Regions from separate parts of the Pseudomonas sp. LBUM1668 genome, predicted to be linked through region 1. Evidence: predicted binding sites of a transcription regulator. Region 1 holds the regulator's gene; each other region holds the start of a gene.

Region 1 (7,483 bases):
GACAGTTTCAAGGAAACATTCACCAAAGCTGCGCTGACGCGTTTCGGCAGTGGCTGGGCCTGGCTGAGCGTGACCCCGGAGAAAAAACTGGTCGTGGAAAGCAGCGGTAATCAGGACAGTCCGTTGATGAACGGTAATACGCCGATTCTCGGCCTCGACGTTTGGGAGCACGCCTACTACCTGCGCTACCAGAACCGTCGGCCGGAATACATCAACGCCTTCTACAACGTGATCAATTGGCCTGAAGTGGCTGCGCGCTATCAGGCTGCACTGGTTTAAGTCTCCTAAAAAAACAATTCAAGGCTGACTATGGGCACTGAAACACTGGCGGTCGGAAGCGGGCGTATGTTTCGTTACGCAGTGGGATCGCTCTTGCTGCTGGCAGGCATGACCTTGCTTGCAGCTCACGGACTGCAATGGCTGAATCTGGAACCGAGGCTGTCGCGGGCGTTGCAGGGGGGCGCAATCTGCGCGCTCGGCACCGCGCTCGGAGCGGTGCCAGTGTTGGTGATTCGGCGCATGCCTTTGGCGCTCAGCGACACATTACTGGGTTTCGGTGCCGGGGTGATGCTGGCGGCGACGGCGTTCTCGCTGATTGTCCCGGGCATTGCTGCCGCAGAGAGTCTGGGTCTGACACCGTGGGCGGCGAGTGGCCTGATCTGCTTTGGCATCATGCTCGGTGCGTTCGGCCTGTATCTGGTGGATCGCAAGGTGTCCGGTGCATCACCGGAAATGCTCGTTGGCACCGTCGAGCATCCGGTGATTCCACCGCGGATCTGGTTGTTCGTGTTCGCCATCATTGCCCATAACATCCCTGAGGGAATGGCGGTTGGGGTATCGGCCGGCGGCGGCATGCCGGACGCGGACAGCCTGGCCATGGGCATCGCCTTGCAGGACGTACCGGAAGGACTGGTGATTGCATTGGTATTGGCTGGAGCAGGAATGTCACGGGTCAAGGCGTTCTTGATCGGCGCGGCGTCAGGGCTGGTCGAGCCGGTGTTTGCGCTGTTGTGTGCGTGGCTGGTCAGTCTGGCGCAGGTGCTGTTGCCGTTAGGCCTGGCGCTGGCGGCCGGCGCGATGTTGCTGGTGGTGACCCACGAAGTGATTCCGGAGTCGCGACGCAATGGTCATGACAAGCTGGCCAGTCTTGGTTTGCTGATCGGGTTTTGTCTGATGATGGTGATGGATACGGCGCTGGGTTGAAGATCAAAAGATCGCAGCCTGCGGCAGCTCCTACAGGAAACGCATTCCAATGTAGGAGCTGCCGCAGGCTGCGATCTTTTGATTTTGGCTGTCAGCCGCCTTCGTCGAAGTAGTTGTTGATCAACGCCACCAGCGCATCCAGCGCTTCCTGTTCCTGATGGCCTTCGGTACTCAGATAAATCTTTGTGCCCTTGCCAGCGGCCAACATCATCATTGCCATGATGCTTTTGCCATCAACCGTTGTTTCTGGTGTGCGGCCTACTCTGATCGTGCAGTCGGGATACTGACCGGCAACCCCGACAAACTTCGCCGACGCTCGGGCATGCAAACCCAGTTTGTTGATGATTTCGATTTCCAGAGCAGGCATCGCGGTGTGAATCCTTTAGGTGAGGTCGCGGTGGCGAACCTGGACGTTCTTCAGAGTTTTCTGCAGGGCCTGACCCAGGCGTTCGGTCAGGTAGACGGAGCGGTGGTGCCCGCCGGTGCAGCCAATGGCAACAGTAACGTAGGCGCGATTGCTCGCAGCGAAGCGGGGCAGCCATTTGTGCAGGTAGCTGAAAATGTCCTGGAACATTTCTTCAACCTCGGGCTGCGCTGCGAGGTATTCGGCCACCGGCTCATCGAGCCCCGATTGCGCACGCAGCTCTGGCTTCCAGTAAGGATTAGGCAGGCAGCGCACGTCAAACACCAAGTCCGCATCCACCGGCACGCCGCGTTTGAAGCCGAATGACTCAACCAGAAATGCCGTGCCCGGTTCCGGCTGACTCAGCAAACGCAGCTTGATGGTGTCGCGCAACTGGTACAGGTTCAGATTGGTGGTATTGATCTTCAGATCGGCCAGATCGGCGATGGGGCCCAGCAGGGCTGTTTCATCCTGGATCGCCTCGGCCAGCGAACGATTGGCGTTGCTCAGCGGGTGGCGTCGACGGGTTTCCGAAAAACGCTTGAGCAGGGTTTCTTCGTCGGCATCCAGATACAACACATCGCACTGGATATGGCGGCTGCGCACTTCTTCAAGCAGTTCGGGAAAACGCGAGAGATGACTTGGCAGGTTGCGCGCATCGATCGACACCGCCACCAGCGGTTGCGCCAGTTCAGTGTGAATCAGCGCGCGCTCAGCCAGTTCCGGCAGCAAGCCTGCCGGCAGATTGTCGATGCAATAGTAACCGTTGTCCTCAAGAACATTGAGCGCGGTACTTTTACCCGAGCCGGAACGGCCACTGACGATGATCAAGCGCATGATTACTGCCCGCTCTGCTCGTCCACAACAACCTGGTACAAGGCTTCATTGCTTGAAGCGCTGCGCAGTTTATCGCGCACATCCTTGCGATCCAGCATGCTGGCGATCTGGCGGAGCAACTCCAGATGCGCATCGGTGGCAGCTTCGGGGACCAGCAGTACAAACAGCAGGTCAACCGGCGCACCATCAATGGCGTCGAAATCGATAGGGGCTTCAAGGTGCATCAGGGCACTGATCGGCGACTGGCAACCCTTGAGGCGACAGTGAGGAATGGCGATGCCGTTGCCAAAACCGGTAGAACCGAGTTTTTCACGGGCAATCAGAGCCTCGAAGACATCTTGCATCTCCAGATCCGGCACTTCACGGGCGATCAGGTTGGCAATCTGTTCGAGGGCTTTCTTTTTACTGCCGCCCGGCACGTTCACGAGGGAACGGCCGGGGGTCAGGATACTTTCAAGTCGGATCATGGGGTAGGGGGTTATCGACCGGTCGCGCCCTGGAGCAGGCTCTGGGTCTTTTCCTTATGCTTTTTGAGTTGTTTGTCCAGCTTGTCGGTCAAGGCGTCGATCGCGGCATACATATCGGTATGTTCTGCGTTGGCGACCACTTCACTGCCGGGTATATGCAAGGTGGCTTCGATTTTCTGCTTAAGCTTTTCGACGCACATCGTGACTTGCACGTTGGTGATCTTGTCGAAATGGCGCTCTAATCGTTGAAGTTTCTCATTGATGTAGTCGCGCAGAGGTTCGGTCACTTCCAGTTGGTGTCCACTGATGTTGACTTGCATACAGCTTCTCCTTCGTTGCCAGTGCATAAAGCGGCAGGCCGAAAAGCCTGCCACTGGAACGCTGTAACGTGGCTTACATCAACCGCTTGCGTTCGCTCGAAGGCGCGATCCCGAGGGATTCGCGGTACTTGGCGACGGTGCGGCGAGCCACCTGAATGCCTTGTGCCTCCAGTAAACCAGCGATCTTGCTGTCACTCAACGGCTTTTTCTGATTTTCCGCGGCAACCAGTTTTTTGATGATCGCGCGGATCGCCGTGGACGAGCATTCGCCGCCCTCGGAGGTGCTGACGTGGCTGGAGAAAAAGTATTTCAGTTCATAAATACCGCGTGGGGTATGCATGAATTTCTGCGTGGTCACCCGGGAAATGGTCGACTCGTGCATGCCAACCGCCTCGGCGATGTCATGCAACACCAGCGGCTTCATGGCTTCGTCGCCATATTCCAGAAAGCCGCGCTGATGCTCGACGATCTGGGTGGCCACTTTCATCAGGGTTTCGTTGCGGCTTTGCAGGCTCTTGATGAACCAGCGGGCTTCCTGCAACTGATTGCGCATGAACGTATTGTCGGCGCTGGTATCGGCGCGACGCACAAAGCCTGCGTACTGAGCGTTGACGCGCAGACGAGGTACCGACTCCTGATTCAGCTCGACCAGCCAGCGTTCATTGTCCTTGCGCACAATGACGTCCGGAACGACGTATTCGGCTTCCGTCGATTCGATCTGCGAGCCCGGCCGTGGATTGAGGCTCTGTACCAGTTCGATAACCTGGCGCAGCTCATCCTCCTTGAGCTTCATGCGGCGCATCAACTGGCTGTAATCGCGGCTGCCGAGCAAGTCGATGTAATCGCTGACCAGACGTTTCGCTTCAGCCAGCCAAGGCGTCTTGGCCGATAGCTGGCGCAATTGCAGCAGCAGGCATTCGCTGAGATTGCGCGCGCCGATGCCGGCGGGTTCAAACTGCTGGATGCGGTGCAGAACAGCTTCGATCTCGTCCAGTTCGATGTCCAGTTCCGGATCAAACGCTTCGAGAATCTCGTCGAGGGTTTCGTCCAGGTAGCCCTGATTGTTGATGCAATCGATCAGGGTCACGGCGATCAGTCGATCGGTGTCGGACATCGGTGCGAGATTCAGTTGCCAAAGCAGATGGCTTTGCAGGCTTTCGCCCACTGAAGTGCGCGTGGTGAAGTCCCACTCGTCATCATCGCTGCTCGGCAGGCTGCTGGCGCTGGTCTGGTAGACGTCTTCCCAGGCAGTGTCGACCGGTAGTTCGTTGGGGATGCGCTCGCTCCAGTCGCCTTCCTCGAGGTTATCCACCGTCGGGGCGGTTTCCTGATAGGAGGGTTCCTGGATATCGGTGTTGGGCTTCTGTTCGGCGTTGTCAGCCAGGGGGTCGGTGTTGTCGAAGTCTTCGCCTTCTTCCTGGCGTTCGAGCATCGGATTGGATTCCAGGGCCTCCTGAATTTCCTGTTGCAGGTCCAGGGTCGACAATTGGAGCAGACGGATAGCCTGTTGCAGCTGCGGTGTCATCGTCAGCTGCTGGCCCATTCTCAAGACTAGCGATGGTTTCATGGCAGGGGCTTAACACCTTATTCGCCGGCGCGATGCGCCATCCACTACAGGGCGCCGAAGCGCCAAACTTAAGCAAATTATATGCCTGAAACTGAAGTGTTTGCCTAGAGCGCTGTAACAATTAAAGCGTATTAAATTCTGCTTGAACCGATACAGCGCCCGGGCGGCTCACCGGGCACCTTTACGCTTACAGGCGGAACTCGTGGCCCAGATACACTTCCTTGACCAGGTCGTTGGCCAGGATGGTAGCGGAGTCACCTTCGGCGATCAGCTGACCGTCGTTGACGATGTAAGCGGTTTCGCAGATATCCAGCGTCTCGCGCACGTTGTGGTCGGTGATCAGAACACCGATGCCCTTGGCTTTGAGATGGTGGATGATTTGCTTGATGTCGCCGACCGAAATCGGATCGACACCGGCGAACGGTTCGTCGAGCAGGATGAATTTCGGCGCAGTCGCCAGCGCGCGGGCGATTTCCACCCGGCGGCGTTCACCACCGGACAGGCTCATGCCGAGGTTGTCGCGGATGTGGCTGATGTGGAATTCCTGCAGCAGGCTTTCCAGCTCCTTGCGACGACCGGCCTTGTCGAGTTCCTGACGGGTCTCGAGGATGGCCATGATGTTGTCGGCTACCGACAGTTTGCGGAAGATCGACGCTTCTTGCGGCAGATAGCCGATACCGGCCTTTGCACGACCGTGCATTGGCTGGTGGCTGACGTCCAGATCATCGATCAGCACACGGCCCTGATCAGCCTGAACCAGGCCGACGATCATGTAGAAGCACGTGGTCTTGCCGGCACCGTTGGGGCCGAGCAGGCCGACGATCTGACCGCTGTCGATCGACAGGCTGACGTCACGCACGACCTGGCGGCTTTTATAGGCCTTGGCCAGGTGCTGAGCTTTCAGAGTTGCCATTACTGGTTTTTCTCTTCGGTTTTCTTCTTCGGCTGGATCACCATGTCGATGCGCGGACGCGATTCGGTGACTTTGCTGCCGGTAGCGCGACCGGCGCTGGCCAGTTTCTTCACGGTGTCGTAGACGATTTTCTCGCCCTGGGTGGTGTTGTTGTCTTTATCGACAACCTTGGCCTTATCGATCAGGACGACGCGATTTTGCGCGGCGTGGTACTGAATCGTCACGCCCCAGCCCTGAACTGGCTTGGTGTCGCCGGCAGTCTGCAGTTGTTCGAAGTAGGCGAGGTTGCCGACCGACGTCACAACGTCGATATCACCGGTCGAGGTGCGGGTGATGGTCACGGTGTTGCCTTTGACGATCATCGAGCCCTGAGTGATGATCACGTCACCTTTATAGGTAGCTACGCCGTTCTTGTCGTCCAGCTGGGCATCGTCGGCCTGAATGCGGATTGGCTGCTCTTGATCGTTCGGCAGAGCCCAGGCGCTCACGCTTCCCAGTGCTGCGCCCAGACTGAGCAAAATAGGGAGGGTTTTAACGAGCCTCATACTGTCCTCTTACGTTCGATTGCAGGTGTATCCTGCTTTCCTTCAGGTACGCTTTCATTCCTACGCCAGTCGATACACCGCCAGCGCCCTCGATTCTAACGGGTTGCTCGGTCTGCGCATATTCCCGCTGCGGGAACACTGTCATGCGAGTGGAAGTGATCAGCGTGTCACGTTTCTTTTCATCGGTGCGCTTGATGCGTACCGAATCGATCAATTCGACTTCGGTGCCGCCCGAATTCACTTCGCCGCGTTCGCTGGTCACGTGCCACGGGAAATCCGTTCCGCGGTACATGTTCAGGTCGGGCTTGGTGACCAGCGTGATGTCGGTCGCCTTGACGTGCTCGGCCTTGTCGGACGTCATTTCATACTGCACTTTGCCGTCCGGCAGGTATTGCACGGTATGCGTGTTGGTCGCATACCAGTCGATAGGATTTTCCACAGACGTGGTCGGAGGCTTGTCGAGGAAGCGTTCCGGGCTGATGTTCCAGTAGCCGACCGCTGCAAATAACGCAGCGATGCAGCCGAACAGCAGGAAGTTACGAAATTTTTTGCTGAACATGGTTTGGCTCACAGGTACGCGGCGTTGGCCGCATCGAGGCGGCCCTGGGCGCGCAGGATCAATTCGCAGAATTCGCGGGCAGCACCTTCACCACCTCGGGCGCGGGTAACGCCATGGGCGTGTTCGCGGACGAAATCAGCAGCGTTGGCGACGGCCATGCCCAGGCCGACGCGGCGGATCACCGGCAGGTCAGGCAAATCGTCGCCCAGATAGGCGACTTGTTCATAGCTTAGGCCCAGTTGCTCAAGCAGGCCGTCCAGAACCACCAATTTGTCTTCGCGTCCCTGAAACAGGTGCGGGATGCCGAGGTTTTTTGCCCGGCGTTCGACCACTGGCGTCTTGCGACCGCTGATGATAGCGGTCTGCACGCCGGCGTTCATGAGCATTTTGATGCCTTGACCGTCGAGGGTGTTGAAGGTCTTGAATTCGCTACCGTCTTCAAGAAAGTACAGGCGTCCGTCAGTGAGGACGCCGTCGACGTCGAAAACCGCCAGTTTGATGGCTTTGCCGCGTTGCAGCAGATCGTCGCTCATTTACATCACTCCTGCGCGCAGCAGATCGGAGAGGTTGAAGGCGCCGACCGGGCGATCCTCCTCGTCGACAACTACCAGTGCGTTGATTCGGTGGTCTTCCATGATTTTCAGGGCTTCGGCGGCGAGCATCTCGGGC
Region 2 (7,483 bases), 650 kb from region 1:
GTGGCCGACGGCACCAGCCCTGCGAGCAAACGATCAGCCAGTTTCGGCGGCAAGGCCAGACGACGCTGATTGATCAGCGCCATGTCATTGCTGTGCGCGAGCTGGGTGTTCGGTGCATGCACCGAACGCGAGGCCCACAGCGGACGCTCGCCATTGAGGCGTGACAACGGGCCAGTGCCGACGGTGCCGGCAGCAATCGGTGTGGCGACATTGGCGGCAGCGGCTTTCGCGGCTTCCTGCTTGGCAGCGGAGGCGGCTTCAGCCTCGCCCGGCGCCATCGGTTTGTTCTTCGACATCTGGCGCATCAGCACGTCGGCCAGACCGATACCACCACCCTCGCGGGACATGGAAACGGCCAGTTGCTGGTCGTACATTTCCTGATACTGCTTGGCCGCCGGCGTGTTCAGCGGATTGTCTTCGCCCAACGCATTTGTGGCAGAGCGCATCGACTTGAGCATTTCACCGAGGAACAGCGATTCGAACTCCTGCGCAACCTTGCGCATGTTCGCATCGCTGTCCTTGTCGCCGACCTTGAGCTGATTCAGACGATTGAGGTCGGAGTAGGAACCCGAATCGCTGCTGCCGACCACACCGCTTTTGCGCATATCCATAGTGGCCGTCCTCAGATCACGATCAGGTCGGCTTGCAACGCGCCGGCCTGCTTCAGTGCTTCAAGAATCGCCATCAGGTCACCCGGTGCCGCGCCGACCTGGTTCACCGCACGAACGATCTCGTCGAGGGTGGTGCCCGGGCCGAACTTGAACATCGGTTTGGCTTCCTGTTCGGCATTCACTCGCGAACGCGGCACGACAGCGGTCTGGCCGTTGGACAACGGGCCTGGCTGGCTGACGATCGGGTCTTCGGTGATGGTCACGGTCAGGCTGCCGTGAGTCACGGCGGCTGGCGAAACCTTCACGTTCTGGCCGATGACGATGGTGCCGGTACGCGAGTTGATGATGACTTTGGCGACGGCTTGACCCGGATCGACTTCGAGGTTTTCCAGGATCGACAGGTAGTCGACACGCTGGCTCGGATCGAGCGGCGCGGTCACGCGAATCGAACCGCCGTCAATGGCTTGTGCGACGCCAGGGCCGAGCATGTCGTTGATCTTGTCGACGATGCGTTTGGCGGTGGTGAAGTCGGAGCGATTGAGGTTCAGCGTCAGACTGTTGCCTTGGTTGAACCCGCTCGGCACCGAACGCTCAACCGACGCACCGCCAGGGATGCGACCGGCCGACGGAACGTTGACGGTAATCTTCGAACCGTCACGACCTTCGGCGTCGAAACCACCGACAACCAGGTTGCCCTGAGCGATGGCGTAGACGTTGCCGTCGATACCCTTGAGCGGGGTCAGCAACAGTGTGCCGCCGCGCAGGCTCTTGGAGTTACCGATCGACGAAACGGTGATGTCGACCTGCTGACCCGGCTTGGCGAACGCCGGCAGATCGGCACTGATCGAAACCGCCGCGACGTTCTTCAACTGCACGTTGCCCGAACCCGGCGGCACCTTGATGCCGAACTGCGAGAGCATGTTGTTGAAGGTCTGCAGGGTGAACGGAGTCTGTGTCGTCTGGTCACCGGTGCCGTTAAGCCCGACCACCAGGCCATAGCCGATCAACTGGTTGGAACGCACGCCGGAAATACTGGCGATGTCTTTCAACCGTTCGGCGTGTGCAGTGAAGGCCACCGGCAACAACAGCGCGGCCAGCATGAGGCTTTTCAGATTCAACGTAGCCACCTAGAAAGGGAACAGCGGGCTGAGGAAGAAGCGGTCGAACCAGCCTGGCTGACTCGTGTCGGCAAATGCGCCAGTACCCGAATAGGTGATGCGTGCATCGGCGACGCGAGTCGACGACACGGTGTTGTCGGTAGCGATGTCATCGGCGCGGACCATGCCGGCAATTCGCACCAGCTCATCGCCAGTGTTCAGCGTCAGCCACTTCTCGCCGCGCACAGCGATGATGCCGTTAGGCAAAACGTCGGCGACGGTGACGGTGATCGAACCGGTCAGGCTGTTGCTCTGTCCCGACTTGGCGTCACCCTTGGTCGAGCGGTCGGCGCTGTAGCCGGCGTTCAGGCTCAGGTCGCCGCCACCAATCGGGTTGTTGGTGGTCAGACTGGAACCGAACAACGAGGTCAGACCGACCGAGTTGTCGCTGTTCTTGTCCATCTGCGAGTTGGCGTTCTTGCTCGCCTGGGTGCGCTCGTTCAGGGTGATGGTGATGATGTCACCGACCCGGAACGCTTTGCGGTCGCTGTACAGGTTCTGCTCGAAACCGGCCTGATAGATCGAGCCATTATTGGCAGCCGCCGGCAACGGCGTGCGCGGCAACACCGGAGCGTAGTAAGGGTCATTGGGCTTGGGCGTCGGGGCGACGCAGCCCGCGAGCGAGACGACCCCACTCAATGCCAGAACAGATACAAAGCGATTCATGACCCTACCTCACGGTGTTGCAGGCGACCTCATGGCCGCCTCATAGACTTGATTACAGATTCTGCGTTACGAACGAGAGCATCTGGTCGGCGGTGGAGATCACCTTGGAGTTCATCTCGTAAGCGCGCTGAGTGGTGATCATGTTGACCATCTCTTCAACGGTGCTGACGTTGGACGTTTCCAGGGTGTTCTGCAGCGTGGTGCCGAAACCGGCCAGACCCGGAGTACCGACCTGCGGCGCGCCGGAAGCGGCGGTTTCCAGGAACAGGTTGTTGCCCACGGCTTGCAGACCGGCCGGGTTGATGAAGTCAGCGGTCTGCAGGTTGCCGATCACTTGCGAGGCGGCGTTGCCCGGCAGCGTGACGGAAACGGTGCCGTCATTGCCGACGGTGAAGGTTTGCGCGTCGTTCGGGATAACGATCGCAGGCTCCAGAGCGAAACCACTGGCGTTGACGATCTGGCCATTGGAGTCGAGGTGGAACGTACCGTCACGGGTGTAGGACGTGGTGCCGTCCGGCTGCAGGATCTGGAAGAAACCGCGACCGTTGATGGCCATGTCCAGCGGCTGCTCGGTGGTTTGCAGGCTGCCGGCGGTGAAGTTTTTCTGGGTGCCGACGATGCGCACACCGGTACCCACTTGCAGACCCGACGGCAGTTCGCTGTCCTGAGTCGACTGGGCGCCTGGCTGGCGTTTGATCTGGTACAGCAAGTCCTGGAACTCGGCGCGGTCACGTTTGAAACCCGTGGTCGAAACGTTCGCCAGGTTGTTGGAAATGGTGGTCAGGTTGGTGTCCTGAGCGGACAGACCCGTTTTGGCAACCCATAGAGCCGGAAGCATTCGATTCTCCTCGTGCGCCTGTTTTACGGCGCGACGTTCTGATAATTAGCTGATCTGCAAGACCCGAGCCATGGCCTGGTCGTCGTCTTTGGCGGTGTTCATCATCTTGATGTGCAACTCGAACTGCTTGGCCAGGGCCAGCACCGAGGTCATCTCTTCGACGGCATTGACGTTGCTCGACTCAAGGAAACCCGACACCAGTTTGACGTTGGCATCGGCCTGCGCCGGCTGGCCGTCCTTGGTGTAGATCGAGCCGTCGAGGCCTTTATTCATGCTCTTGATGTCCGGGTTGACCAGTTTGATCCGGTCGACTTCGGCCATCACACGCGGGCCTTCGCCCATCGCGCGAATACTGATGGTGCCGTCTTCACCGACTTCGATCTGCTGCTCGGGTGGCACGGCGATCGGACCGCCATTGCCCATCACCGGCATGCCGTTGCCGGCGCGCAATACACCGAGGGCATCGACGTTGAGGCTGCCGGTGCGCACGTAGCTTTCGCCGCCGCTCGGGTTCTGCACGGCGATCCAGCCGTTGCCGGTCACGGCGACGTCCAGGTCACGCCCGGTCTGCACCAGCGAGCCCGGAGTGAAGTCGGTGGCGGGCCGCTCGCTCATGGCAAACGCGCGCGCCGGAAAGCTGTCACCGAACACCGGCATCGAACGCGCCTGCTCCAGGTCGCGCTGAAAACCGTTGGTGGAAATGTTCGCCAGGTTGTTGGCATGAGCCCTTTGCGCCAGCGCGTTTTGGCTCGCGCCGGTCATTGCCACATAAAGGTACTTGTCCACGCTCTTTCCTCTGCATGCCGGACGTTTGCCGCCCACTGCTGTACTGCTGAGCCATAAGCAATTTGCAGACCAACTTTTTTCTGGCAGGGCGAAGCCCGGTAAACAAAGGACTTGAGGGGGATTGCGGAGAAAGGGGAAATGTATCGAAGTCGAAAAACCGGCGGTGTTGTGCCGCTTCGCGGCAACAGATCAAAAGATCGCAGCGTGCCGCAGCTCCTACAGGGGGGGATTACATTTCAAATGTAGGAGCTGAGGCACGCTGCGATCTTTTGTCCCTAGGACTCGATGTTCTTGCCCACCTCATACTCACGCAATTTATTGGCAATGGTCGTGTGCGAAACGCCAAGTCGCTTGCCCAATTGCCGACTGCTCGGGTGCTCCGAATACAATCGCTCCAGCACCGCTTTTTCGAAGCGCCCGACGATCTCGTCCAGCCCGCCCTCCAGCGAAAAATCGCCAAGTGGCTGACGCACGCCGTAATCCGGCAGACGAATATGTTCGGCTTTAACCGTACCGCCGTCACACAGCGAAACGGCCTGGAACAGCACGTTTTCCAACTGCCGCACGTTGCCCGGCCAGTGGTAATGGCTGAGCCGATCCATCGCCGCTGGCGCCAGTTTTGGCAGAGGACAGCCGATCTGCCGACTGGCCTGATCGAGGAAGTGCTCTACCAGCGGCGTCAAACCGTCGAGGCATTCGCGCAGCGGTGGAATGTGCAGCGACAGCACGTTCAAGCGGTGATACAGATCCTGGCGAAACTCGCCCCGCGCGCACAATTCGGACAGGTCCACCTGCGTCGCGCAAATCACCCGTACATCCAGATAAACCTCTTCATCACTGCCGACGCGACGGAAGCAGCCGTCCTGCAGAAAGCGCAACAGTTTCACCTGCAAGCGCGGACTCATTTCACCCACGCCATCGAGAAACAACGTCCCCCCTGCCGTCAATTCCAGCAGACCCAGCTTGCCTTCGGCGCGCGCACCTTCAAAAGCACCGGGGCCATAACCGAACAGTTCGGTCTCGGCCATCGACTCCGGCAGACCCGCGCAGTTGAGCGCCATCAGCGGCGATTGCCCGCGCGGACTGGCGAGGTGACAGGCGCGCGCCAGCAACTCCTTGCCCGTGCCGGTTTCGCCTTCTATCAATAGAGGTGCATCGAGCGGCGCCATCCGCCGTGCTTCACGCACCACTGCCGCCATGACTTTGGAGCTCTGGAAAATGCTGTCGAACCCGCGCAACTCCTGCTTGCGCACGTTATAGATGCGCTCGCCGACACGGTCGGCGCGGTGCAGGGTCAACACCGCACCGGCCATGGCTTCGCTGTCGTCGTGTTCCGATTGCAGCGGAGCGATGTCGGCCAGAAACACATCGCCTTTGACCTTGACCCGCATGCCGTTGATTCGCGATTTATTCGCCCGCACCAGTTCCGGCAAATCGAAATCTTCGGCATAGCGCGACAGTGGAATCCCCGGTACTTCATCGACCCGCACGCCGAGCAACTGTGCCGCCGCGCGGTTGGCGGCGACGATCGAGCCGCCCATGTCGATCGACAGCACCGGAAACTCCAGCGCACCGAGCAAAGCGTTCAATTCCATGTGCCGGCGCTCGCTCGGCATCAGCCCTACGCGCTTGACGCCGAACACCCCGGCAATCGCTTCGAATTTCGGCCGCAGCGCCTGGAACTGGATATTGATCAGGTTCGGACAATGCAGATAGATCGCGTTGCCATGCTCACCACCGACCTCGCCGCGCGCGACGTTGATCCCGTACGCCACCAGCAGGTTGAGGATGTCGCGCAGGATGCCGATGCGGTTCTGGCAGTGGACTTTGATACGCATATAAAAGGCCCGGATTAACGATGAGAAACCTGTAGGAGTGAGCCTGCTCGCGATGGCGATACATCAGGCAGCATTGATTTTGAATGACACACCTCTATCGCGAGCAGGCTCACTCCTACAGGGGACGGCGCCAGACTTTCTGTCGAGGCGCGCAGATAGTTGTCAAGATTATGTGACAGCCGCTGACCTTTTCAAACCTGAGAATCGCCGTAATTGCGAGATATCCGCAAAACCGTAACGAATACTTTACGAAATCCACAGAAATTTCCTACGACCGTACGATTCAACCTACTGCACACCGCCACACTCTCAGGTAATTCTGAGTCCATCGCTGGACATAACAAGAACGAATTCCCCTAGCAGGAGAGCAGTATGAAGCAGACGCAATACGTGGCCCGCGAGCCCGATGCGCAAGGTTTTATCGACTACCCCGCCGAAGAACACGCGGTGTGGAACACGCTGATCACTCGCCAACTGAAAGTGCTCGAGGGTCGTGCGTGCCAGGAGTACCTGGACGGTATCGAAAAACTCGGTCTGCCCCACGACCGCATCCCGCAACTGGGCGAGATCAACAAGGTGCTCGGCGAGACCACCGGTTGGCAGGTCGCCCGCGTCCCGGCGCTGATCCCCTTCCAGACCTTCTTCGAATTGCTCGCCAGCAAACAATTTCCCGTGGCCACCTTTATTCGCACCCGCGAAGAACTGGACTACCTGCAAGAGCCGGATATTTTCCACGAGATTTTTGGTCACTGCCCGCTGCTGACCAACCCGTATTTCGCCGAGTTCACCCACACCTACGGCAAACTTGGCCTGCAAGCGACCAAGGAAGAGCGCGTTTATCTTGCGCGCCTGTACTGGATGACTATCGAGTTCGGCCTGGTCGACACCCCGCAAGGCAAACGCATCTACGGCGGCGGCATCCTGTCTTCGCCGAAAGAAACTGTTTATTCGCTGTCGGACGAGCCCGAACATCAGGCATTCGACCCGCTGGAAGCGATGCGCACGCCGTATCGCATCGACATCCTGCAACCGCTGTACTTTGTCCTGCCGAACCTCAAGCGCCTGTTCGATGTGGCCCATGAAGACATCATGGCCATGGTCAGACAAGGTATGCAGCTGGGTCTGCATGCGCCGAAATTTCCGCCAAAACCGAAAGCGGCGTGACCCGCCACTTTTGCTGACAAGTGAGTCTGTCAGTTGCCGCCACTTTGCTTTAGCGTGGCGGCATTGACGGCCAATATAAAAAAACACCTCCAGATTTCAGGAAGCCCACCATGTCTACTTTGAACCAAGCCCACTGCGAAGCCTGCCGCGCCGATGCGCCACAAGTCAGCGACGAAGAACTGCCGATCCTGATCAAGCAGATCCCTGACTGGAACATCGAAGTTCGCGATGGCGTGATGCAACTGGAAAAACTGTTCCTGTTCAAAAATTTCAAGCACGCACTGGCCTTCACCAACGCCGTCGGCGAGATCTCCGAGGCCGAAGGTCACCACCCGGGCCTGCTGACCGAGTGGGGCAAAGTCACCGTGACCTGGTGGAGCCACTCGATCAAAGGCCTGCACCGCAACGACTTCATCATGGCTG
Region 3 (7,483 bases), 1.9 Mb from region 1:
AATAGCCAGGTGTCTTTGCGATCGCGCATCGCCTGGGATTTTTTCAGCGCATGGCGGGTGCCGAAAAAAGCGGCCACCAGAGCAACGAGTATCGCCCACCACCATTGCTGCATGAATTCCGAGAGGCTGATGACCATCAGGGTGAACCCAGGCAACTCTGCACCGAAACCGGAAAAAACCGACTCGAACTGCGGCACCACTTTCACCAGCAGAATCCCGGTTACCACGGCTGCAACCAGCACCACGGCGGTGGGGTAGGTCATGGCTTTCTTGATCTTGGCCTTGAGGGCTTCGCTTTTTTCCTTATAGGTTGCGACCCGTTCCAGCAGCGTATCGAGGGCGCCGGACTGTTCGCCGGCATCCACGAGGTTGCAATACAACTCATCGAAATATTGCGGCTTCTTGCGCAGGGCGTTGGCGAAACTGTTGCCGGCGGCGACCTCCTGTTTCACCTCGTCGACCAGTTTGCGCATGGCCGGGTTTTCGAAGCCCTCACCGATGATGTCGAACGACTGCAGCAGCGGCACGCCAGCCTTCATCATGGTCGCCATCTGCCGCGTGAACAGGGCGATGTCGCGGGGCCTGATGCGTTTGCCGAAGCTGAAAAACGAGGCGGTTTTTTTGCGCACCTTCCCCGGATTGATCCCTTGTTTGCGTAGTTGAGCCTTGATCAGTGCCGGGTTCTGCCCGCTTAATTCACCGCTGAGTTTGCTGCCTTTCTTGTCCGTGCCTTCCCAGGCGTAGACGCTGATTTTCGCTGCCTTGACTGCCATGTTCAGTCCTTGGTGACCCGGTTGATTTCTTCCAGGCTGGTAATGCCTTGCATGGCCTTGCGCAGACCTGAGGTACGCAAGTCGTCGTAGCCGTCGCGGCGCATCTGAATGTCGATTTCCAGCGAGTTGCCCTCGGCCATGATCAGTCGTTGCAGGTCTGCTGTGTTCTTCACCACTTCATAAATCCCCACGCGTCCCTTGTAACCGCCATTGCAGTGATCGCAACCGACTGGCTCGTAGATCGTGAAACTGCCGATGCGTTCCTCGGGGAAGCCTTCCTTGATCAGGGTTTCGCGCGGAATCTCGATGGCTCTCTTGCAGTGGCTGCACAACTTGCGCGCCAGCCGCTGGGCGATGATCAGGCTGACAGAGGTGGCGATGTTGAAACCGGGGATACCCATGTTGTGCAGTCGCGTCAGGGTTTCGGCGGCGCTGTTGGTGTGCAGTGTGGACAATACGAGGTGACCGGTTTGCGCAGCCTTGATCGCGATCTCGGCGGTTTCCAGATCGCGGATCTCGCCGACCATGATCACGTCCGGATCCTGACGCAGAAACGAGCGCAAGGCCTGGGCAAAGTCGAGCCCCTGCCTGGGGTTGACGTTGACCTGGTTGATGCCTTCCATGTTGATCTCCACCGGGTCTTCGGCGGTGGATATGTTGATGTCGACCGTGTTGAGAATATTCAGCCCGGTGTACAGCGACACGGTTTTGCCCGAGCCAGTGGGGCCGGTGACCAGAATCATCCCTTGTGGCTGCTTCAGTGCTGCCAAATACAGCTCTTTCTGCTCAGGCTCATAGCCGAGGGCGTCGATGCCCATCTGCGCGCTGGAGGGGTCGAGGATCCGGATCACCACTTTCTCGCCCCACAGGGTCGGCAGGGTATTGACCCGGAAGTCGATCGACTTGCTTTTGGACAGGCGCATCTTGATCCGTCCGTCCTGCGGTTTGCGCCGTTCCGAGATGTCGAGGCTGGCCATGACTTTCAAACGTGCGGCGATGCGCCCGGCCAGTTGGATCGGCGGCCTGGCCACCTCGCGCAAAATGCCGTCGGTGCGCACCCGTACCCGGTAGTTCTTTTCGTAAGGCTCGAAATGCAGGTCGGAGGAGCCGCTCTTGATCGCATCGAGCAGCATCTTGTGGACGAAACGCACCACCGGCGCATCGTCGGCGTCTTGTCCGCCGATGGCGTCCTGCTTGTTGTCGTCGATCGATTCGACATCGAGGCCGTCGAGATCGACGTCGGCCATGTCTTCGAGACCGCTGGCGTGGGTATCGAAGAACTTTTCGATGGCGTCGCTGAGCTTATCGTCCTCCACCAGGATGGCTTCGGTGCTCAATCCGGTGCTGAACTGGATGTCGTTGATCGCTTGATGATTGCTGGGGTCGGAAATCCCCACGAACAGCTTGTTGCCGCGTCGCCACAAGGGCAGGGCGTGATGCTGGCGTATCAGTTTTTCACTGACCAGGCCTTTGGGCTGGGTTTCCTTGTCCAGGCAATTAAGGTCGAGGAACGCCATGCCAAAGTGCTCGGAGGCGATCTCGGCTACCTGCGCGCTCTTTACCAGTTTGTTCTGCACCAGATAACTGACCAGCGACAGCCGATTGCGCTGGGCCTGTTGCGAGGCCTGCTCGGCGCTTTTTTCCGTCAGCAGTTCGGCCTGCACCAATTGTTTGGCCAGACCGCTCAGAGCGATGTCATTCATGGGGATTCCGCACGCTTGCCGTTCATGACTTATAGCCTAGTCAAGTGAGAGCGCCTAACACGGTCGGTGCAGGTGACAAAAAGTGTCAGATAGTGCGGTTGCGGGTTGTAGGAAACTGCGTAGGGCGACGCTGGCGCTTTGTGTGCAGGGCTCAGGCGCTTGGCATGGGCTATGCTCGGTTCATCTCAGATCATGAGATTTCGACTCATGCATGGAGCGTTTCTATGAAAAAACAACAAGGTTTTACGCTGATCGAGCTGCTGATCGTTGTGGCGATCATCGGGATTCTGGCGACTATCGCCCTGCCGCAGTATTCGAAATATCAGGCGCGATCCAAGGTAACGGCGGGGCTGGCAGAGATCAGCGCTCTGAAAGTGCCGTTTGAAGACACCATCAATCAGGGCACCGATCCGACGCTGACACTGGTGGCCGGTGGTGCTGCGGCGACGACATCCAACTGTACATTGGCGGCTACGGGCACAGCCTCGTCGGGTGCCGGTTCAATCACTTGCACACTGGTCAATGCGCCAGGTCCGGTACTCGGCAAAACGATCACACTCAGCCGCTCAGGCGCAACCACGGGTGCCACATCGGGCGTGTGGACGTGCGCAACGACGGTTAATACGGAATATTCCCCTAAAGGCTGCACGGCCAGCGGTGCGTAATTCGGCAGGCTACGTTCAAGAGATGCCCCGCAATGCGGGGCATTTTTCATTGCGCAGCGCTTCACAAAAGCTTCAATAATTTCAGCGCCTTAGGAACTTTTCAAAAAGCCGCAACTTGCATGTGAATATTCAACAAGTCATGCATTTTGCATGAATCCGGAATTTTGCATTATTTGTAAGTTATTGATTTATAAAGATTTAATGTCTTTCAAAAAGTTGGCACAGCGTTCGCAATATCTACGGTAACCCTGCTGACAAGACATCCAGCAGACTTTCCAGAAAAACAGGAGTTACTCGTATGAAGAAGTTCGCTATCACTGCCGCTGCTGCTACCGCGCTGACCCTGACCATGGCTTCCGGTGCATTCGCACAATCGGCTCAGGCTACCCAGGCTCCAATGACTCTGGCTGCCGGTGAAGTCACCGAGATGAAACAAGATACTTCCGATACCTGGATCACCACCAAGGTCAAAGCTGACCTGGTAACCGAAAAAGGCATTCCAGGTACCGACATTAAAGTTGAAACCAACCAAGGCGTTGTATCGCTGTCGTCGACTACTGCCGTAACCGATTCGCAGAAAACTACTGCAGTAGCCATCGCCAAGAAAATCAAAGGCGTTAAAGCGGTCTCCGCTGACGGCCTGAAAGCCGAGTAAGGCATGACTTCTCGCCTGGACCGGGAGAAGGGGCGACAGACGGGCCGAGCAATACGTCTGCCGCAACTTTAGAGTTCATGCGACCGGTCACACGGATGTGACCATTACAGGCCCCGGCACTTTGTGTCGGGGCCTGTTTTATTTTGTAGAAGCAAAAAGATCGCAGCCTTCGGCAGCTCCTACACAGGAATGTGGTTCCCCTGTAGGAGCTGCCGAAGGCTGCGATCTTTTGATCTTTTCAGTTACCGCGTTTGCTATTGATCTGCTTCAGGCGATTGCCTTCGAAACGCAGGTATTGATACATGCCGTTGCTCGGGCCGTAGGTCCATTCCTCGACCTGAAACTCTTCCCGGCGATTGGCGCTGCGTTTGTAACCCAGCACATCGCGGCTCACCGGCTCGCCGCACTTCTGTAGCACCTCGCTTGCGCGGTCGCCGAGGCTGATCAGTTGGCTGCCGCAACGCAGCGTATCGGAGGCCAACGCCTGGCCAGCAACGAATGTCAGTGCCATTGCCGCCAGCCATTTGCGTTTGCTCATTCGGCATCCAGATGCATTTGCGTCACTACCCGACCGTCGCTTTCAGCCTCGCCCAGATTGGTGTCGATGAAGTACACGCGGTCGTCAGCCAGTTGGCCCTTGTCCACCAGAAAATCCTTGATGCTGCTGGCACGGTCCTGACCCAACTGACGCAGCAGCACATCGCTGGTACTCCAGAACTGGATCACGCCTGCGCGCATTTTCGCTGTGCGTTCTTCCTTGCCCAGATCCTTCCATTCGGCCGGCGGCTGAGTCTTCAGACGGGTGCGATAAATGCCTTCGAGCAGTGGGCCTTTCTCGCTGTCCGGCACGTCAATCAAGGACGCCTGAGCCGGGACTTTATCGCCGCGGCGCTGGAGCATCTTGTAGTAGTTGTATTGGTATTCACGTTCCAGGCGCTGTTCGGCGAGCAATGGGCCGTCGCTGCTTTTGGCGGCGACACCCTCGATTTCCAGGCGCAGGGCCGGACGCTCCTTGAGTGCCTGGGACAGCTTGATCAGCGCACCCTCGGCATCCTTGTTCAGCTCGCTGGAGCCTGGCGCGAACGACACCGTGCCGAGGTCCTGGGAACCGCCACCACTGACCAATCCACCAATCATCTTGAATGGCGCCGCAGCGGCTTTGACGATCAGATTGCGCAGGGTCTGCCAGACAATCGGCATCACGCTGAATTGCGGATTGTTCAAGTCGCCCGTTACGGGTAATTCGATGGAGATTTTGCCGTCGACGTCTTTGAGCAACGCGATCGCCAGTTTCAGCGGCAGACTTGTCGCGTCCGGGCTGTCGACTCTCTCACCCAGTTGCAATTGCTCGACCACCACTTTGTTCTCGGCCTTCAGTTGGCCCTTGGTGATCAGGTAATGCAGGTCGAGGTTGAGCCGGCCCTTGCGGATGCGGTATCCGGCGAATTTGCCGGAGTAGGGCGTCAGGGTGGTCAGCTCGACCCGTTTGAAACTGGTGGTGATGTCGAGGCTGGCCATCGGGTCGAATGGATTGACCGCGCCCTTGATGGTCACTGGCGCATAGCGATCAACCTTGCCTTTGATATCGACAGTGGCCGGTTTCGACTGTCGACTGTCGATGGTGCCGATCTGGCCGTTGAGTTGCTGGACAGCGGTGGCGAAATTCGGCGTCAGGCTGAAATCGGCGAAGTTGGCCGAGCCGTCGTTGATGGCGATACCACCGATGCGAATGCCCAGTGGTTTGTCTTTGCTGGCCGGTTTGGCGGCGGCGGTTTTTGCGCCGCTGTCGGCAGGCTGCGGAATCAGCAGATCATCGATGTTGGTGGTACGGTCATCGTTGATCATGAAGCGCACGTACGGTTGTAACAGGTTGACCTTGTCGATCGACAGGCTGTCGCCGTGCTGATAGTTCAGGCCTTCCACGACCACTTGCTGCCACTTGAGGAAGTCGCGGGTTTTCAGGGTGTCGAGGGTGTGCAGTTGATCGATCTGCGCGCGTCCGGTCACGCTGAGAGCCAGCGGTTCGGTGCTCTTGAGGTTGACCTTGAGGTCACTGCCGAGCATGCCGCTGCGCAATTCGAGACGAATGAACGGATTGATGTAGGACTGCGCGACACGCAGGTCGATGTCTTGGGTTTTAACGTTGAGCTGGGCGTTGACCGGCGCCAGATTGACCGTGCCATCGGCGAGGATCTTGCCCTGCTTGCCCAGCCCGGTATCGAGTTTGAGCTTGAAGGGTGAGCCATTGAGGCTGTCAAAATCCTGCAGATCGACGTTCAGCGGGGTGACATCCAGTGCCACCGGTGGATTAGCCGACCGGTCGGCCAGATGGACGGTGTAGTTGCGCAGTTGCACATCTTTGAGCAGTACTTGCCATGGCTTGTCCGGCGCGCTTGGTTCAGGTTTCGGCGAGTCGGCGGTTGCGGGTGTGCTGGCCGGTTCGGCGGCGGCTTTGGCGGCAGGTTTCGACGGCTGGCTGGCGAACAGTTTCTGCCAGTCCAGTTGCCCGTCGGCCTCGAGGGCGGCCCAGGTTTCAAGTTTCTGGCTGCGAATCTTGCCGACTACCACTTGCTGTTTCGCCAGGTCCACCGAGGTCTCGCTGATGTCGAGGCGTTCGAGTTTTGCCAGTGGGCGCCCGTCGGGTGCCTTGATCGCGAACGGCGCGATGCTCACCGCAACGTTGTTCAACTGCAGCTCGGTTTGTTTCGACAGATTGAGTTTGTATTCGGTGCTGAGGTTCATCACGCCGTTTTCAAGAACCAAGGGCACTGCGTCTCGCACGTAAGGCCAAAACGCTTTCATATTGCCGTCGGTAATTTTCAGCGAGCCTTCGGAGGCGATCGGGATCAGGCTGAAATTGCCGCTCCAGTCGATTCGGCCACCGTTAGGGCCAATCGCGACCAGAGTCATGTCGGCGCTGTCTTCGGGCAGGGTGCTGAGATTTTTCAGCTCGAAGTTGAGATCGTCGTAGAGGAATTCGATGGGTTCGCTCGGGCGCACATCCTGAAAGTGCACGACACCGTTGGCGAGTTTGATCTGGTCGATGCGCAGAGGAAACGGCTTGGCTTCGGGATCGACGGGTGTCGGTTCACTGGCGGGTATGTTGAACAGACCGAGCAGGTTGAGCTTGCCGTCTTTGGCGAAGAGGATTTCGGTCTTCGGTTTGTCCATTTCGATGTTGGACAGATGGACTGCTTTCGTCCACAGGCTGTCGAGCTCCAGGTCGGCGTACAGGCGTTCAAAACCGACCTGTTCTTTGCCGGGCTCACCGATGACCAGGCCCCACAAGGTGATTTCAAGGCTGAACGGATTGAGTTCGATGCGCTGGATATGCGCAGGCACCGCCGCGTAATTGGCCAGTTGCTGGTTGGCAACACGCAAGGCGATGCCCGGTAAAATCAGAAACCCCAACAGGCTGTAAAGGGCCAGAACGGTCAACAGTGCGCCAATCGCGCGAATCAATCCTTTGGGCATGTGCGGCTTCATCTGTCGTAATCGGAGTGCCTTGGAGTATGGCACGCGATTCTGGTTCCGAAGTACCTGGTGTGGAGCAGGATTGTTCAGATTTGTCTGCAATTTTGTAGGAGCTGCCGCAGGCTGCGATCTTTTGATCAAAAAAAAACAAAGTCAAAAGATCGCAGCCTGCGGCAGCTCCTACATGGGAATGTGATCAGAGTTGCAGGATCA

What was found. Region 1 encodes sigma-54, which starts transcription at its own class of promoters, with help from an activator protein. Its sites were predicted from a motif close to ANTGGCATNNANNTTGCTNT; they were not measured.
Region 2: the regulator sigma-54 is predicted to act here: its motif matches at 4,113-4,132, upstream of ACA061_RS07235 (flagellar basal body rod protein FlgF).
Region 3: the regulator sigma-54 is predicted to act here: its motif matches at 2,635-2,654, upstream of ACA061_RS22725 (pilin).

What each region holds. Positions count from the first base shown of each region.
Region 1 is NZ_CP166787.1:959,009-966,491, forward strand. It holds gene ACA061_RS04135 (superoxide dismutase) at 1-279, shown strand, start outside; gene ACA061_RS04140 (ZIP family metal transporter) at 310-1,203, shown strand; gene ACA061_RS04145 (HPr family phosphocarrier protein) at 1,295-1,570, opposite strand; gene rapZ (RNase adapter RapZ) at 1,586-2,443, opposite strand; gene ptsN (PTS IIA-like nitrogen regulatory protein PtsN) at 2,446-2,910, opposite strand; gene hpf (ribosome hibernation-promoting factor, HPF/YfiA family) at 2,922-3,230, opposite strand; gene ACA061_RS04165 (RNA polymerase factor sigma-54) at 3,304-4,797, opposite strand; gene lptB (LPS export ABC transporter ATP-binding protein) at 4,985-5,710, opposite strand; gene lptA (lipopolysaccharide transport periplasmic protein LptA) at 5,710-6,255, opposite strand; gene lptC (LPS export ABC transporter periplasmic protein LptC) at 6,242-6,814, opposite strand; gene ACA061_RS04185 (KdsC family phosphatase) at 6,823-7,347, opposite strand; gene ACA061_RS04190 (KpsF/GutQ family sugar-phosphate isomerase) at 7,348-7,483, opposite strand, start outside.
Region 2 is NZ_CP166787.1:1,612,218-1,619,700, reverse strand. It holds gene flgJ (flagellar assembly peptidoglycan hydrolase FlgJ) at 1-611, opposite strand, end outside; gene ACA061_RS07250 (flagellar basal body P-ring protein FlgI) at 623-1,711, opposite strand; gene flgH (flagellar basal body L-ring protein FlgH) at 1,739-2,434, opposite strand; gene flgG (flagellar basal-body rod protein FlgG) at 2,487-3,272, opposite strand; gene ACA061_RS07235 (flagellar basal body rod protein FlgF) at 3,318-4,058, opposite strand; gene ACA061_RS07230 (sigma-54-dependent transcriptional regulator) at 4,334-5,896, opposite strand; gene phhA (phenylalanine 4-monooxygenase) at 6,269-7,060, shown strand; gene ACA061_RS07220 (4a-hydroxytetrahydrobiopterin dehydratase) at 7,171-7,483, shown strand, end outside.
Region 3 is NZ_CP166787.1:5,054,868-5,062,350, reverse strand. It holds gene ACA061_RS22735 (type II secretion system F family protein) at 1-773, opposite strand, end outside; gene pilB (type IV-A pilus assembly ATPase PilB) at 776-2,476, opposite strand; gene ACA061_RS22725 (pilin) at 2,701-3,141, shown strand; gene ACA061_RS22720 (BON domain-containing protein) at 3,440-3,796, shown strand; gene ACA061_RS22715 (DUF2845 domain-containing protein) at 4,035-4,334, opposite strand; gene ACA061_RS22710 (DUF748 domain-containing protein) at 4,331-7,282, opposite strand; gene ACA061_RS22705 (class I SAM-dependent rRNA methyltransferase) at 7,467-7,483, opposite strand, start outside.